Regions from separate parts of the Sphaerisporangium cinnabarinum genome, predicted to be linked through region 2. Evidence: riboswitches for the same ligand, from Rfam matches in the RefSeq annotation. Region 2 holds a riboswitch; each other region holds the start of a gene.
What was found. Region 2 has a riboswitch for thiamine pyrophosphate ahead of ACZ4MO_RS12440 (thiaminase II/PqqC family protein). Riboswitches for the same ligand answer to the same signal wherever they lie in the genome.

Region 1: another riboswitch for thiamine pyrophosphate. It lies ahead of ACZ4MO_RS07880 (ECF transporter S component); the one in region 2 lies ahead of ACZ4MO_RS12440 (thiaminase II/PqqC family protein).
Region 3: another riboswitch for thiamine pyrophosphate. It lies ahead of thiO (glycine oxidase ThiO); the one in region 2 lies ahead of ACZ4MO_RS12440 (thiaminase II/PqqC family protein).
Region 4: another riboswitch for thiamine pyrophosphate. It lies ahead of thiD (bifunctional hydroxymethylpyrimidine kinase/phosphomethylpyrimidine kinase); the one in region 2 lies ahead of ACZ4MO_RS12440 (thiaminase II/PqqC family protein).

Annotation. Positions count from the first base shown of each region.
Region 1 covers NZ_JBVHRG010000004.1:135,012-139,211, reverse strand. The annotation lists gene ACZ4MO_RS07895 (TIGR03618 family F420-dependent PPOX class oxidoreductase) at 1-93, shown strand, start outside; gene ACZ4MO_RS07890 (Rv2578c family radical SAM protein) at 100-1,755, opposite strand; gene ACZ4MO_RS07885 (hypothetical protein) at 1,799-2,236, opposite strand; TPP riboswitch at 2,381-2,500, shown strand; gene ACZ4MO_RS07880 (ECF transporter S component) at 2,606-3,310, shown strand; gene ACZ4MO_RS07875 (ATP-binding cassette domain-containing protein) at 3,303-4,200, shown strand, end outside.
Region 2 covers NZ_JBVHRG010000007.1:257,922-262,121, reverse strand. The annotation lists gene ACZ4MO_RS12450 (DUF6882 domain-containing protein) at 1-248, opposite strand, end outside; gene ACZ4MO_RS12445 (helix-turn-helix domain-containing protein) at 322-762, opposite strand; gene ACZ4MO_RS12440 (thiaminase II/PqqC family protein) at 919-1,671, opposite strand; TPP riboswitch at 1,662-1,790, opposite strand; gene ACZ4MO_RS12435 (VOC family protein) at 1,877-2,803, shown strand; gene ACZ4MO_RS12430 (hypothetical protein) at 2,888-3,013, shown strand; tRNA gene ACZ4MO_RS12425 (tRNA-Leu) at 3,185-3,258, opposite strand; gene ACZ4MO_RS12420 (NAD(P)/FAD-dependent oxidoreductase) at 3,409-4,200, opposite strand, start outside.
Region 3 covers NZ_JBVHRG010000002.1:409,407-413,606, forward strand. The annotation lists gene guaA (glutamine-hydrolyzing GMP synthase) at 1-569, opposite strand, end outside; gene thiE (thiamine phosphate synthase) at 657-1,370, opposite strand; TPP riboswitch at 1,415-1,517, shown strand; gene thiO (glycine oxidase ThiO) at 1,507-2,799, shown strand; gene thiS (sulfur carrier protein ThiS) at 2,805-3,038, shown strand; gene ACZ4MO_RS04855 (thiazole synthase) at 3,048-3,890, shown strand; gene ACZ4MO_RS04860 (ThiF family adenylyltransferase) at 3,989-4,200, opposite strand, start outside.
Region 4 covers NZ_JBVHRG010000010.1:201,378-205,577, forward strand. The annotation lists gene pheT (phenylalanine--tRNA ligase subunit beta) at 1-1,235, shown strand, start outside; gene ACZ4MO_RS15405 (SDR family NAD(P)-dependent oxidoreductase) at 1,232-2,116, shown strand; gene ACZ4MO_RS15410 (hypothetical protein) at 2,188-2,412, opposite strand; TPP riboswitch at 2,490-2,584, shown strand; gene thiD (bifunctional hydroxymethylpyrimidine kinase/phosphomethylpyrimidine kinase) at 2,578-3,537, shown strand; gene ACZ4MO_RS15420 (DUF4862 family protein) at 3,617-4,200, opposite strand, start outside.

The DNA of each region.
Region 1 (4,200 bases), on a different contig from region 2:
GTCAGCCAGGGCAAGTCTCTCGTGCGGCTGACGATCACGCGCTGGGGACCAGTCGCAACCGGCGGCTTCCCGGCGCGCCTCGCCGACGCCTGAGACCGGTCAGAACAGGACCTGCTCGACTCCCCCGCCGACGACGTCGAGCCCGCCGCCGTCCATCGGCATGCCCGCGAGCGCCCCGCCGTAGCCGGCGCGCGCGTCCTGCGGCGCCGGGTCGACGGCGAGGCTGCCGGCCGGGTAGGCGCCGTCCGTCGGCGGCCCTGGCCGGCGTCGCCGGTCGCCGGGCTCGCCGCGGCGGAACCGGCCCTCGACGCCCGCGGGGCCGCGGTGCCCCGCGACTCCGAACCCGCGCGCCTCGAGCATCGGCCGCACCCGGTCCCACAGCCAGGACCGGTACGCCGTCGAGGCGTACGTGCCGCGCGCGTACACGCGCTCGTAGCCGGGGACGAGCCGCGGGTGCTCGCGCGCGAGCCAGCCCATGTACCACTCGCGCGTACCGGGCTTGAGGTGCAGCGGCAGCACGGTGACGCCCGTCGCGCCCGCGTCCTTGACGGCGTCGAGCAGCTCGGTGAGCGCCCGCGTGGAGTCGGTGAGCCACGGCAGCACGGGGGCGACCATGACGCCGCACGGCAGGCCGGCCTCCCGGACGGTGCGGACGAGGTCGAGCCGCGCGCGCGGCGACGGCGTGCCGGGCTCGACGCTCGCCTGGAGCTCGGGGTCCAGGAGCGCGAGGGACACGCCGATCCCGACCTCGACGCGCGAGGCGGCGTCGACGAGCAGGGGCAGGTCGCGGCGCAGGAGCGTGCCCTTGGTCAGCACGGAGAGCGGCGTGCCCGACCCGGCGAGGGCGTCGATGATGCCGGGCATGAGGCGGTAGCGTCCCTCGGCGCGCTGGTACGGGTCGGTGTTGGTGCCCAGCGCGACGGCCTCGCGCGCCCAGGACGGTCGGGCGAGCTCGGCGCGCAGCACGTCGTCCACGTTGACCTTGACCACGACCTCCCGGTCGAAGTCCTCGCCCGCGTCGAGGTCGAGGTACTCGTGCGTGGGGCGGGCGAAGCAGTTGTGGCTCACGACCCCCGCGGCGACGAAGTCGCGCGTGCCGGTCGTGATGTCGACCAGCTCCGTCACCTCCCCCGGCCCGTCGAGGGCCTCGAGGGAGTCGACGCGCAACGCCTCGCCGCCGGTGACGTCCTGGCCGTCGAGGACGGGCCGCCCGTCCGCGAGCGCCGCGGCGCCCGGCCCGACGAGCACGTCGCCGAGCGCCAGGCGGGCGCGGTGCCCGGCGCCGCCGACGACGTGGCGCCAGCCGCGCTCGGTGAGGAACCGGTGGTCGCCGCTCGCGACGAGGCGCGTGCCGTCGGCGAGGGTCACCCGGTAGGCGCGCTTGCGGGTGGTCCAGCGGTCGAGGACGCGGGTGCGCACGTAGCGCCGGTACGCGCCGTGGGGGGCGGTGCCGACGATCTCGTCGCCGACGCGCAGCTCGCCGATCGCCCGCTGCGTGCCGTCGGCCAGGAGCACGGGCGTGCTCGGCGCGAGGCAGTAGGAGCACGCGTGGCTGCACCCGCGGTACGGGTTGACCGTCCAGCGGAAGGGCATGCGCGACATCGCCGGGACCTTCGACAGCGCGCTCTTGGCCGTGACCTCGTGGAACGTGATCCCCGCGAACTCGGGCGTGCGCACGCTGCGGACGAGGCCCATGCGCTCCAAACCGGGAAGCGCGCCGTCGTCCGCGCCGAGCGCCTGTCCGTCCCACCGCATCGCGCCATTCGAACAACTGTTCGAACCCGCTGTCAAGGACGGGTCATCCGCCGGCGGACCACGTCTTGAGCAGCGCCAGGTTCCCGAGGGGGATGTGGTGGCCGATGCGGGGGTGGTCGAGCGCGACGCCGACGACCCCTGCTGCGGCGAAGGACGCAACGTAGTCGATCGCCGCCGGCACGGGCACGCCGAGCAGCGGCACGGAGCCGGTCCCTTCGGCCGCCAGCCCGAGCGCCCGGGCCGCCTCGTCCGCGCGCGGGGCGCTGCTGTAGAGGCAGATCATGGGCCCCTGGTCCGCGGAGACGGCGTACGGACGCGGCTGGTCCTCGGGCCCTCGGGCGATGAAGAACCACGTGCCGAGGCGCGCCGCCTGCCGCCACAGCGCGATCTGCGCCGACGTGTCGCCCGCGGGCGCGCTCCGCACGGCCTCGTCGAGGCGGTCCAGCTCCGCGACGGCCGCGGGGTCGTTGTCTCGGGTCATGCGCGCTGCCTCGTTCCTCGTCGTCGGAGCCCGTCCCCGGTCCGCGCGGGCGCCTCGTCGCCGTCACCTTCTCACGGTGCCCGGACGTCCCGGTGGGTGAGACGCCGGGATTGTCCGGCGGACGTCCAGGCCCTAGGGTCGGGCCGAACGCCTCCGGGGAGCGCACGAGCGCTGAGAGTGCAGGTCGGACACCCGTCCCCCCTGCAGACCCGTGGAACCTGATCTGGTTCGTACCAGCGAAGGGAGCAGGGCCGACGTCACCGTCCCCTGCGCGCTCGTGCCCGCGCCCCGCGCGTGCCGTCCGCGCGGGGGCAGCGGTGGCGCGCCGTCGTGCACCCTCCGCCCCGGGGGCCCGACGGAGGGAACCGCATGACCGAGCCCCGCACCACCCCGCCCCGGGAGACCCCGCCCACCAGCACGCCCGGCCCGCCGGCCGACGCCGTGCCCCCGGCGCCCGGTCCCGGAGACCGCACCGTCACCGCTCCCCCGGCCCGCGCCCGGCGCCGTGGCCTCACGCTCCACGAGACGGTCCTCGTCGCCGTCCTGGGCGTCGTGTTCGGGTTCGTCTACTGGGCGTTCGTGCAGCTCTGGGCCCCGCTCCAGCTCGCCATGGGGCCGCTCGCGGACCTTGCCGCGAACGTGCTCGCGGGCGCGTGGATCGTCGTGGGCCCGCTCGCGACGTACATCGTGCGCAAGCCGGGCGTCGGCATCCTCACCGAGACGCTCGCGGCGCTCGTCGAGGTGGTCTTCCTCGCGTCGCCCGCAGGCCCGCTGCTCGTCCTCGTGGGGCTCGTCCAAGGGGTGGGCGCGGAGATCCCCTTCGCGCTGACCCGGTACCGCCGCTACGGCTGGTGGGTTTTCGTCGCGTCGGGCGTCAGCGCGGCGCTCGTCACCTACGCGTTCAACGCGGTCCGGTTCGGCTGGCTCGGGCAGGACTGGGCGATGCTCCGGCTCGGCGTGCAGGTCGTCTCGTGCGTCGTGCTGTGCGGGATCGCGGCGCGCCTCCTCGGCGACGCCCTCTCCCGCACCGGCGCGCTCGACGCCTTCGCGATCGGCACGGACCGCCGTGGCTGAGGTGCGGGACGCCGCGGCGGACGTCATGCCCGGCACCGTGCCGGGCACCGTGCCCGACGCCGTCTCCGCCGCGGGCCTGACCGTCACCGTGGGCCACGACGCGACGTGCGTGCTCGACGACCTCACCCTGACCGTCCCCGCGGGGACGGGGCTGCTCGTGCTCGGCCCCTCGGGCTGCGGGAAGTCCACGCTGCTGCGCGCGCTCGTCGGCGTCGTGCCCCACACGCTCCCGGGCACCGTCACGGGCGACCTGCGCGTGACGGGCGTCGACCCGCGCGCCACGACCCCCGCGGGGCTCGCCGCGCGCGTCGGCCTCGTCCAGCAGCGGCCGGGTGACCAGCTCTGCCTCGGCCGCGTCGACGAGGAGCTGCGGTTCGCGCTCGAGAACCGGGCGGCGGACCCGCGCACCATGGACGCCCGCGCCGCAACCGCTCTCGCCGCTGCCGGTGCGGGCCACCTGCACGACCGACCGACCCACGCGCTGTCGGGCGGCGAGGCGCAGCGCGTCGCCCTCGCGGCGGCGCTCGTCGCCGACCCCGAGCTCGTGGTCCTCGACGAGCCGACGGCGTTCCTCGACCCGGCCGCGGCGCACGAGGTGGGGACGCTCGTGGGCGGGCTCGTCCGGGCGCCCGGACCGGACCCGCACGGAACACCCCGCCGGTCGGTCGTGCTCGTCGAGCACCGCCTCGACGACGTCGGGACGCTCCCGGACGCGACCCTCGTGCTCGACCGCACGGGCCGCGCCGTCGCGCACGGCCCCACGACCGCCGTCCTGCGCGCGCACGCCGCCACGCTCGCCGCGCTCGGGTGCTGGCTGCCGCTCGACGTCCGGCTCGAGCGGGCCGGGGCCCCCGGACCGCTCGGTGCCCCCGCGACCGACGCCTGGCTCG
Region 2 (4,200 bases):
CACATCCACGTGCCCGGACCGGGCGCGGCCGTACCGAGGAACTGGAGGCGGCACGTCGCGGTCCCACCGTCGGGCGCGGTGAAGGTGAAGACGCCCGTGGTCATGTCGGCGGCCCAGGCGTCGTCGCCGTGGAGGTCCGACAGGTGGAGCTGGTGCTCGTGGGAGAGGAACGCGGCGTCGTCGACGAGGTCCTGGAGGGCCGGGACGTCCTGGGCTGCCGTGCCGTGCGCGGTCTGCGGCTCCGTCATGGACCGACGGTATCGGCGCGCACGGTGCCCGGCCTCCGCACGACACGCGGTGCGGTGCGGTGGGGACCGCCGCTCAGGCCGCGAGGAGCAGGACGTCGCCGGCGCGCGCGGTCGGACGGCGGAGCGTCTCGGCGACGGGGAGGTCTCGCACGGGTTCGCCCACCGGCGCGACGTGCCGCGGCGCGGAGAGGGCACCCCGCTCCCGCGCGGAGGACAGCACGCGGACAGGTGCGAGCGGCCGCAGCTCCTCGCCCGTGCGGGCGACGAGGTCGACGAGCCGCAGGCCGAGGGCGCCGCAGACGGCGGCGAGGACCTCGGACGACGCCTCCTTGCGCCCGCGCTCCACCTCGGACAGGTAGGCGGTGGAGACGCGCGCGGCGGCCGCGACGTCCACGAGCGTGCGCCCCTGCGCGAGCCGCGCCCGCCGCAGGATCCCGCCGATGACGTGGCGCAGGAGGGGTTCCGCCCGTCCGCCCGTCCGGGACCGGGGGCGCGGCGTCACCACGTCCGGCACCGCATCGCGCACCCCGTCCGGCACCGCGCTCGTCGCGTCCATGCGATCACGCTACCCGCGGCCCGCCCGGGTGCCGAGGCACCCGGGCGGTCATCTGCTGCTGGCGTAAGGCCGGGCGCACGGCGCGACGGTCGGCCGCGGGCCCGGCCGGACGCGTCACCAACCCTCGAGCGACCAGGCCATCTGCCAGAAGCGGATCTCGTGGCGGCAGCTCAGCTCGAACGCGCGCTCCATGCGCGCGCGCTCCGCCTCGCCCGCGTCCGCGGCGAGCGCGTCGAGGCGTGCGCGCAGGTCCGTGAGGACGTCCTCGGTGCGCTCGGCCGCGTAGAACTGCCACCAGCCCGCGAGCGGGTGGTCGTCGGCGAGGGCGCCGGGCGTCGTCTCGCGCTCGCCGAGCCAGAAGCGTCGCGCGGACCAGATGTAGGTCCACGGGCACGGCAGCAGCGCGGCGAGCAGCACGCCGAGCGAGTCGCGGCCGGCCGCCGTCATGTGGTCGACGTAGGCCTGCGCGCTCGGCGCGAGGCGGTGCGTCTGCGCCTCCTCGTACGTCACGCCGAGGAAGTCGCACATCGCGTGGTGCGCGTGCGACTCGTCGTCGAGGAGGAAGCCGGCCTTGTCGTGGAAGTAGGCCGCCCACGACCGGTCGGGCGCGAGGGCCATGCCGAGGCCGTAGCAGCGCAGGTAGGCCGTGAGGTACTGGTGGTCCTGGCCCACGTAGTGGCGGACCGCGGCGGGCTCGACGGAGCCGTCGCGCAGCCCGGCCAGGAAGGGGTGGTCGTAGAACGTCTCGAAGAGGTCCGCGTACCGGCGGGCGAGGTCGGCGGTGAAGCCGGTCTCCTCCTGCCGGACGAGCGCGGTCGGGTCGTCCGCGAGGACAGGGTTCAGGGTGATGGCAGCAGGCGTCGTCATGCCCACGTTCCTCCGCTCGTGCTAGCGAGATCAGGTTCGACGGGTCCGGGCGGCCGTACCGCTCGTCTCAGTCCCTCGGCCCGGGCCGTGGCCCGGGCGGGACGCCCCGCGTGGTTCGCGCCGACCCTAGCAAGGACGGCGCCGGTGCGGGAGTTCTCGCCACGGTGTGGGAATATAGTTGTAGCGACAACAAGTTGGAGAAGACATGACCACGAGCACGCCGGGCGCGCCGACCGACCGCCTCCTGTCCCCGTCCACGAGCATGGACGCCGTCACGCTGCGCGTGGGCGACCTCGAGCTCATGACCTCGTACTACACGGGCGCGTTCGCCCTCGCCCCGCTCGAGGAGCGGTCGCGCGGCGCGGAGGTGCACCGTGTGCTGGGCCGCGGCCGCACGCCCATGCTGCGCCTCGTGCACACGCCCGGGCTCCCGCCCGTCGACCCGCGCCAGGCCGGCCTGTTCCACACGGCCTTCCTGTTCGACGACGGCCCGAGCCTCGCCGCGACCGTGTACCGCGCCGCGCAGGACCGCCGCGGCACGTTCGTCGGGTCGAGCGACCACCTCGTCAGCGAGGCGTTCTACTTCACCGACCCCGAGGGCAACGGCGTCGAGCTCTACACCGACCGCCCCCGCGAGACCTGGGTGCGCGAGCACGGCCAGATCCTCATGACGACGACGTTCCTCGACCCGAACGCCTATCTGCGCACGCACCTCGACCAGGAGACGTTCGACGCCGGCCCCTCGCTCGCGGGCCGCGTCGGCCACGTGCACCTCCAGGTGGGCGACGTCGCGACCGCCCACGCCTTCTACGTCGACGCCGTCGGCTTCGAGGCGACGCTCACCGGGTACAGCGGGGCGCTCTTCGCGTCCGCGGGCGGGTACCACCACCACGTCGCGATGAACGTGTGGAACAGCGCGGGCGCCGGGCCCCGCGCCGCGAGCCTCGGTCTCGGCGACGTCGCCGTCACGGTGCCGGGCCGCGAGGACCTCGACGCGCTCGTCGCGCGCCTCCGCGCCCGCGGGCTGGAGCACGCGGACGACGGCCGCTCCGTCGTCGTGCACGACCCGTGGGGCACGCGCGTCACGCTGTCCGTGCCGGGGACGACGACCGAAGAGCTGCTCGCTCGCTGAGGCCCGCCGGCCCGGGCACGGAGAGCGCGCCCGGGACGCGAGGCGCACGATGGGAGGACCCGCCGAGCGCACCGAGGAGCGACCGTGTTCCGCAGCCTCTTCCCCGTCCTCACCGTGGCCGACCTCGACCGGTCGCTGGGCTTCTACCGTGACCTGCTGCGCGGGACGGTCGAGTACGCCTTCCCCGACGCGGTCCGCCCGTCTAGGTGAGCCACCCGCGGACCAGCCGTGGGGCGAGCGCGTCGCACGCGTGCAGGACCCGGACGGCACCGTCGTGGTCCTCGGCCAGGAGGCCGCTCCCCCGGCCGAGCCGGAGGGCCCGACGGGGCTGTCCTAGCCCGCGGTCGCAGGCGCCGCGGAGCCGGCTCCCCGCCGGCACGGTGCCCCCACCGGGACTCGAACCCGGAACACGCCGGGTTTAAGCCGGCCGCCTCTGCCAGTTGGGCCATGGGGGCGCGGGCCGAATCTACCGCGCGCGCGGAGCTCCCGGGCCCGTCGGCGCGACGGCCGCCCGCGCGGGACCTGGACGCGCCGAGGGGCGAGCCGCACGCGCGGCTCGCCCCTCGTCGTCGGGCACGACGGCCGGGCCAGGCCCGGCCGCGGCCTCAGGAGGCCTTCGCCGCCGGCGTCCGGTCGTCGGCGTCGACGGTGCCCGCACCGGACTCCGCCGCGGCCGCCGAGCCCTGCGCGGTCTGCTTGACCGGGTCGCCGTCCTTCTTGGGCGGGACGGACGCGGCGCGGAACTCCGCGCGCGGGTCGTGCAGCGAGCCGAGCGAGACGAGCTCGCGGCCCATGAGGAACTGGCCGATCCAGCCGATGAAGATGCGGATCTTGCGGTTGCCCGTCGGCATCGCCATGACGTGGTAGCTGCGGTGCATGAGCCACGCGAGCGTCCCGCGGAGCTTGAACACGCCGAACAGCTCCGCGACGCCCTTGTACAGACCGAGCGACGCGACCGTACCGACGCTCTTGTGGCGGTACTCGACCGGCGGCTCGCTGTGCAGCTCGAGCGCGAGGTTGTCGGCGAGGCGCGTGGCCTCACGGATGGCGTGCTGCGCGTTCGGCGGGCAGAACTTGCCCGGGTTCAGCACGTCCGGGACGGCGGCGCAGTCGCCCGCGGCCCACGCGTTCGGCACGACGTTGCCGTCGGCGTCCGCGACCTGGAGCGTCGGCAGCACGGTGATGCGGCCCAGCTTGTCGACCGGGAGGTCCGACGACTCCTTGAGGACCGGGTTCGCCTTGACGCCCGCGGTCCACACGATCGTGTCGGAGTCGAACTCGACCCCGGTCGAGGTGACGACGTGGCCGTCCACGCACGACGACAGGAACGTGCTGAGGTGGAACTCGATGCCGCGCTTCTTCAGCTCGTCGAGCGCGTACTGCGCCATGGGCTCGCT
Region 3 (4,200 bases), on a different contig from region 2:
TCGTACAGGAAGTGCTCCAGCACCGTCTGGCCGTGCGCGGAGTGCTTGACCTCGGGGTGCCACTGCACGCCGTAGAGGCGGCGCTCGCGGTCCTCGAACGCGGCGACCGGCGAGCCGGACGACGTCGCGAGGACCTCGAAGCCCTCGGGCGCGCGGTGCACGGCGTCGCCGTGGCTCATCCACGTGGTCTGGTTCTGCGGCGTGCCGTCGAGCAGCACGCCCGCGGCGCACACCTCGACCTCGGTGCCGCCGTACTCGCGCAGGCCCGTCTGGGCGACCTCGCCGCCGAGCGCCTTCGCCATGGCCTGGAAGCCGTAGCAGATGCCCATGACGGGGACGCCGGCCTCGAACAGCGCCGGGTCGACGAACGGGGCGCCCGTCGCGTACACGGACGAGGGACCGCCCGAGAGGATGATCGCGGCCGGGTCCTTGGCGAGCATCTGCTCGACCGTGAACGTGTGCGGCACGATCTCGGAGTAGACGTTGGCCTCGCGCACGCGGCGCGCGATGAGCTGCGCGTACTGGGCGCCGAAGTCGACGACGAGCACGGGCCGCGGTGTCGAGGCCACCTCGGCGGTGGTGGGGGTGTCGGGAGCGGTGGCGGGTGACGTCACCCGCCCAGGATAGTCGCCGTGCGGCGAGGCTCGTCCCGCGTCTCAGGCGTCGGCGCGCGCGACGGCGCGCTCCAGGACCCGCTCGCGCAGGGCGCGGGCGGCCGCCTCCGGGTCGCTCGCCCCGGTGATCGCGCGCACCACCACGATCCGGGTCGCGCCCGCGTCGAGGACCGCGTCGAGCCGGTCCGCGTCGATGCCGCCGATCGCGAACCAGGGCGTCGCGGGCCGGGTCGCCGCGACGTCCCGCAGCAGGTCGAGGCCGACGGCGGCGCGTCCCGGCTTCGTCGGGGTCGCCCACAACGGGCCCACGCAGAAGTAGTCCACCGCCGGGTCGGCCTCCGCCGCGGCCGCCTGCGCGGCCGAGTGCGTGGACCGGCCGAGGACGGGCCCCGCGCCCAGCAGCGCCCGGACCGCCGGCACGGGCAGGTCGCCCTGACCCATGTGCACGACCGGGGCGCCCGTGACCGACGCCACGTCCGCCCGGTCGTTCACGGCCCACAGCGCGCCGTGCTCCGTCGCGACCCGCGCGACGACCTCCTGGAGCTCGAGCTCGCGCGCGACGTCGAGCGTCTTGTCGCGGAGCTGCACGACGTCCACCCCGCCCGCGAGCGCCGCCCGCAGGAAGTCCTCGAGGTCGCCGCGCTCCTCGCGCGCGTCCGTGCAGAGGTACAGGCGGGCGTCGGCGAGCCGGGCGCGTGCGGCGTCCGTCGCCGCCGGGGCGAGGGCGGCCAAGGTGGTGGAGGTCTCGGAGCTCACCCGCGGGAGCCTAGCCCCGGCGCGTCCGCCGCAGGAGGTACTGTGGCCGACAGCACGGGAGCCCCGCACGGGGCTGAGAGGGCGTCGCCGCCGACCGTCGAACCTGATCTGGGTCATGCCAGCGAAGGGAGCGCACATGAGCCTGTCCGTCCACTCGTCCGCGGGTGGCTCCGCCGTGCCCGGCGAGGCGCGCGACGTCGTCGTCGTCGGGGGCGGGATCGTCGGCCTCGCCGTCGCGTGGCGTGCGGCGAGCGCGGGCATGACCGTCACGGTGCTCGATCCGGCGCCGGGCGCGGGCGCGACGCACGCCGCCGCGGGGATGCTCGCACCGGTGACCGAGGCCGACTTCGGGGAGGAGGCCGCCCTGCGGCTCCACCTCGCGGCCGCTGCGGCGTGGCCCGCGTTCGGCGCGGACCTGCACGCGGCGACGGGGGCGGACGTCGGGCTGCGGACCGCCGGGACGCTCACTCTCGCCTACGACGCGGACGACCTCGCGCTGCTCCGTCGCGTCCTCGCCCTGCACGCGGTGCACGGTCTCGCGTCGCACGAGCTCACCGTCGCCGACGCGCGCCGCCGCGAGCCCTACCTCGGGCCGCGCGTCGCCGGGGCCGCGTGGGCGCCCGCGGACCACGCGGTCGACCCGCGGGCGACGCACGCCGCGCTGCTCGCGGTGCTCGGCCGACGCGACGCCCCAGGCGCGAGCTCGGCCACCGGGGCGCGCGTCGTCCGCGCGGCCGCGACCCGGCTCGCGCTCGACCCGGCCGGGCGCGTCGTCGGCGTGCACGACGACGCGGGCCGGCTCCACCGCGCGGGTGCGGTCGTCGTTGCGGCGGGCTGGCAGTCGGGCGCCCTGCTCGCGGGCGTGCCGGGCGTCGTCGTGCCCACCCGCCCGGTGAAGGGACAGACGCTGCGGCTCGACGCGGGCCCGGACCTCGCGCTGGAGCACGTCGTGCGCGGGCTGGTGCAGGGCCGGCCGGTGTACGTCGTGCCGCGCGACCCGGAGCCTGGTGGGCCGCGCGCCGGGCACCGGGAGGTCGTCGTGGGGGCGACCACCGAGGAGAACCCCGACGACCGCCGCGCCACCGCCGGCGGCGTCTTCGCGCTCCTGCGGGACGCGCGTGCCCTCCTGCCGGGGATCGACGAGGCCGCCCTGGTCGAGGTGACGCCGCGGGCCCGCCCGGCGACCCCGGACAACCTTCCGCTCGTCGGGCCCACGGACGTCCCGGGGCTGCACCTCGCGACGGGCCACGGCCGCAACGGCATCCTGCTCGCCCCGCTCACGGCCGACGCCGTCGTCGCCGGGCTCGGCGGCCTTCCCGGGGACGACGGGACCGAGCCCGGCGGGACCGCCCCCGGGGACGACGTCGCGACCGCCCTCGCGACCGCCCGCACCGACCGCTTCGTCCGCACCGCCACGACACCGAGGTGAGACCCGTGACCGCACCCGCACCGACCGCGCTCGTCAACGGCGAGCCGTACCCGCTCGACGGCGACGTCGACCTGGAGCGGCTCGTCGCCGCGCTCGTCCCCGCCTACGTCGCCGACGGCACGCCGCAGGGCGTCGCGGTGGCGGTCGGGGACGCCGTCGTGCCGCGCGGCGCCTGGGCGACGACCGTCGTCGCCCCCGGGGACCGCATCGAGATCGTCACCGCCGTCCAGGGCGGCTGAGGAGGACCCATGACCACGACCGACCTCTCCCCCGCCACCGCGAGCGGCCCGGCCGGTGTCGACGACCCGCTCGTCGTCGCCGGCACCCCGATCGGGTCCCGCCTCGTCATGGGCACCGGCGGGGCCGCGAACCTGCTCACGCTCGAGGACGCGCTCGTCGCGTCGGGCACCGCCCTGACCACCGTCGCGATGCGGCGCGTCGCCGTCCGTGCCGGCGGCGACGCGAGCCCCGACGCGGGGATCTGGGCGCTGCTCGCCCGCCTCGGCATCCGCGCGCTGCCCAACACCGCCGGGTGCTTCTCCGTGCGCGAGGCCGTGCTCACCGCGCGCCTCGCGCGCGAGGCGTGCGGCACCGAGTGGGTCAAGCTCGAGGTGATCGCCGACGACGTGACCCTCCTGCCCGACCCGGTCGGCCTCGTCGAGGCGGCCGACCAGCTCGTCCGCGACGGGTTCGTCGTGCTGCCGTACACGAACGACGACCCGATCCTCGCGCGCCGGCTGGAGGACGTCGGCTGCGCGGCCGTCATGCCCCTGGGGGCGCCCATCGGCACCGGGCTCGGCATCCTCAACCCGCGCAACATCGAGGCGATCGCCGCCGCGGCCCGGGTGCCCGTGATCCTCGACGCGGGGATCGGCACGGCGTCCGACGCCGCGCTCGCCATGGAGCTCGGCTGCGACGGCGTGCTCCTCGCGACGGCCGTCACGCGCGCCGCCGACCCGGTCCGCATGGCCCACGCGATGCGCCTCGCCGTCGAGTCGGGCCGGCTCGCCGCGGGCGCCGGGCGCATCCCCCGCCGCGAGGGCGCCCTCGCGAGCTCGTCCCCCCAGGGCCGCCTCGACCTCGCCCTCTGACCGAAGACCCGTGGTGGGGCCGACCATGCGGACACAGCCCACGAGCCGCCCTGCACGAGCGGCAGACGCATGCTCGGCATCGGCGCTGACGATCCGGGCTACGGGACGTTGGCCTCCTGGGCCTCCAGGAGGGCGGGGACGCCGCCGACCACGGAGCGCGCGTCGATGCCCGCGGCGCGGGCGACGTCGGCGACGCGGGCCGACCGGCCGCCGACCGCGCACACCACGAGCACCGGGCGGTCGGCCGGCAGGTCCGCGAGCGCCGCGGCGGCGGCGGGGTCCTGCGTGCCGCCGAGGAACACGCCGCTCG
Region 4 (4,200 bases), on a different contig from region 2:
ACACGCTCGAGCAGGTCGTCGGGACGCTCGGAGCGATCGGGTGCACGGTCGACGCGGACGACGCCGCCGCGACGGGCGTCGTCGTCGTGACCCCGCCGTCGTGGCGCCCCGACCTCACCGAGCCGGCCGAGCTGGTCGAGGAGGTCGCGCGCCTCGTCGGGTACGACGAGATCCCGTCGGTGCTCCCCGCGGCGCCCGGCGGGCGCGGGCTCACGCGCGAGCAGCGCGTGCGCCGGTCGGTCGCCCGGGCGCTCGCCGAGCACGGGTTCGTCGAGACGCTGAGCTACCCGTTCGTCGGCGAGGGCGAGCTCGACGCGCTGCGGATCCCCGCGGACGACGAGCGCCGCCGGGCCCTGCGCCTGCTCAACCCGCTGGCCGACGACCGCCCCCTGATGCGCACGGACGTGCTGAGCACGCTCCTGGAGACCACGCGCCGCAACGTGGGCCGCGGGCTCGCGGACGTCGCCGTGTTCGAGGTCGGGCTCGTGACGCACCCGCGCCCGGGCGCCCCGGCCGCGCCGTCGCTGCCCGGCGGTGTGCGTCCCTCCGACGACGACCTCGCCGCGATCGAGGCCGCGCTCCCCGCGCAGCCGCGCCACGTCGCGGGCGTCCTGGTCGGTCGTCGCGAGCGGGCGGGCTGGTGGGGCCCCGGCCGTCCGGCGGACTGGACGGACGCGGTCGACGCGGCACGCCTGGTCGCGGACCGCGCCGGTCTGCGGGGGGACGACGCCGTGCGCGTCGTCGCGGACACCGCGCGGGCCCCGTTCCACCCCGGCCGCTGCGCGCGCCTCGAGCTCGCCGACGGGACGGTCGTCGGGCACGCGGGCGAGCTGCACCCCAAGGTGCTGGAGAACGTCGGCCTGCCCGCCCGCTCCGTGGCGTTCGAGCTCGACCTGACGGCGCTCGTCGCCGGTGCGTCAGACGAGCCCGTCCAGGCGACCCCGGTCTCCGGGTTCCCGGCGGCGAAGGAGGACCTCGCGTTCGTCGTCGCTGCCGACGTGCCGGCCGAGGCCCTGCGCGCCGCGGTCGTCGAGGGCGCCGGCGAGCTCGCCGAGGAGGTCGCGCTGTTCGACGTCTTCACGGGCGAGCAGGTGGGCGCCGGGCGCAAGTCGCTCGCGTTCTCGCTGCGGCTGCGCGCCGCGGACCGCACCCTCACCGCCGACGACGTCGCGCGGGTCCGGGAGGGCGCTGTGGCCGCCGCGCGCGAGCGCGTCGGGGCGGAGCTGCGCGCATGAGCGGCGCACCGGGGCCGGGCGCGGCGCCGGACGTCGCGCCCGCCCGCACCGCGCTCGTCACCGGGGCGTCGCGCGGCATCGGCCGCGCGGTCGCCGTCGGGCTCGCCGCGGCCGGCCTCGACGTCGCGCTCCTCGCGCGCGACGCGGGCCGGCTCGCGGGCGTGGCCGACGAGATCGCCGCCCTCGACGGCGCGGGCCGGGCCGTCGTCGTCACGGCGGACGTGACCGACGCGGCGGCGGTGGCCGCGGCCGTCCGCGAGGCCGAGGTCGCGCTCGGGAGCGTGGACCTGCTCGTCAACAACGCGGGCCGGGTCGACGCCGAGGTGCCGCTGTGGGAGGCGGACCCCGACGAGTGGTGGGCCGTCCTGGAGACCAACGTGCGCGGGCCGTTCCTGCTCGCGCGCGCGGTCGTCCCCGGGATGCTCGCGCGCGGCGGCGGCCGCGTCGTCGACCTCAGCAGCGGCGCGGGCTCGCACGACATGGAGGGCGCGAGCGCGTACAACGCGAGCAAGACGGCGCTCCTGCGCCTCGGGGCGAACCTGCACCGCTCGGGCCACGCGCTCGGGCTGCGGACCTTCGAGGTGTCGCCGGGCGTCGTGCAGACCGACATGACGGCGTCCATGGTCATGCACGAGGGCCGCACGGAGTGGACGCCCGTCGAGCGCACGGTCGAGATGGTCGTCGCGATCGCCCGCGGCGAGCTCGACGCGTTCTCGGGGGCGTTCGTCCGCGTGACGCACGACTCGCCCGATTCGCTCCGCACGGCCGCCCAGGAGGCCGCCCGGGCAGGCGTCGCGCTGCCCGGGCCGGACGGCCGTCGGCTGCGCGTCACGCGCTGGGGCGCCGACGACCCGATGCCGGGAGAGCTCCCCGCCCGCTGAGCGCGCGCACCCCGCACGGCGACGCCGCCCGACCCCCCGGTCGGGCGGCGTCCGTGCGTCCGGGGCACCGGTCACCGGGGAGCGCACGTGTCCCGGTCGACCCACACGTGCCACAGGCCCCGCTCGGGGTGCTCGTACTCGAAGGCCACGAGGCCGCCCGCGTCGTGCGTGATGACGCCCGTGAGCACGACCCGCCGACCGTCCCGGTCGTAGGTCGTGCAGAGGGCGGGCACCTGCACCGGGACGGGTGCGTCCGGCAGGAAGGGGCGGGTCGCGGGGGCGACGTGCTGCGTCATACCCGGAAAGACGCGCGCACGCGCGTCGTCTCACGCGTCGGGGCGGGTGAAAAGCGCGCGGCCCGCCGCGTAGCATGGCCCGCGACACGGGGTGCCCCGCACCGGGGCTGAGATGAGACCCGTCGAACCTGATCTGGCTCGTACCAGCGAAGGGATGTCCGCGCGATGACGCTCGCCCTGCCCCGGCACACCTCCGACCCGGTCCCCGCCCGCGCGGACCGTGACCGTCGCCCCGACCCGGGCCGGGGGCCCGACCCGGCTCCGTCCCGCCCCCGCGTCCTGTCCGTCGCGGGGACCGACCCGACCGGCGGCGCCGGGATCCAGGCCGACCTCAAGACGTTCTGCGCGCACGGCGCCTACGGCATGGCCGTCACGACGGCGCTCGTCGCGCAGAACACCCACGGCGTGCGGTCGGTGCACGTCCCCGGGCCGGCGTTCCTGCGCGCGCAGCTCGACGCCGTGTCGGACGACGTCGAGGTCGACGCGGTGAAGATCGGCATGGTGGCGGACGAGGCGAACGCCCGCACGGTCGGGGAGTGGCTCGACGACCTCGCCGCCGCGGGTGGTCCGCGGCCGTGGGTCGTCCTGGACCCGGTGATGGTCGCCACGTCCGGTCACCGCCTGCTCGACGCGGGCGCCGAGCAGGCCGTGCGCGACCTCGCGGCGCGCGCGGACGTCGTCACGCCGAACCTGCCCGAGCTCGCCGTCCTCGGCGGGCGGGAGCCCGCGACGACGTGGGACGACGCCCTGTGCCAGGCGACGTCGTACGCGGCGGCGAGCGGCGCCGTCGTGCTGCTCAAGGGCGGCCACCTCACCGGGCGCACGTCGCCCGACGCGCTCGTCGTCCCCGCGCCCGGGCCGACGTCGGGTCGCGTGCCGGGGGCGGCCACCGTCACGACGTTCGACGCCGAGCGCGTCGACACGCCCCACACCCACGGCACCGGGTGCTCGCTCTCGGCGGCGCTCGCGGCGCTGCGACCGCAGCGCGCGAGCTGGGAGGAGGCCGCGCGCGAGGCGAAGGAGTGGCTCACGGGCGCGCTGCGCGCCGGTGCCGCTCTGCGGGTGGGGACCGGCCGCGGGCCCGTCGACCACCTGCACCGCTCGGCGCCCGTGCCGCGGGGCTGAGGTTGCGCGGGGTCGGGCGCGAGCTGCGCCCGGTCGGGCTCGGGGTCGAGCCGGGACGGGCGCGGCCCGCGGGACGCGCTCAGCCGGCGGGGCGGCTCGCTGCGCGATCGGCACCGATGTCGGGGGCGACGGCGGCCAGCGCGTCGCGGAGCACGGCGAGCGTCGCGCGCGCGACGGCGAGACGCTGCGCGGGCGGGGCGTCCGCGGGCCGCGTGGTCACCTTGGCGCCGACGAGCGGGACGGGACCGGCCGCGGCGAGGAACTCGCGCACCTCGGCCGGGCCGAGCATCGTCTCGTCGGGGCCGGGGAGCGCGGGGTCGGGGCCGTGGGGCGGCACGTGCGCGTCCGCCCACGGAGCGCCCCACCGGCCCGGGCTCCCGCTGGCACCCGAGAGCATCGCGCTCGCGAGGAGGCCCGCGGCGGCGGCAGCCCGTGCGTGCTCGACGGGCGTGGCGGCGCTGCGCCCCTCGATGGCGGACCGGCCCCAGTTGAGCCCGACGTGCAGCGGGTGGCCGGTGTCCCGGGCGGCGCGCGCGACGGCGGCGATCTCGTCGTCGAGCGCGAGGAACCCCTTCTCCGCGACGCCCCACGGGCGTGGCGCGTCGCAGTGCTCCACCACGAGCGGCAGCCCGGCGGGCGCGACGGCGGCCAGCTCCGTGAGGC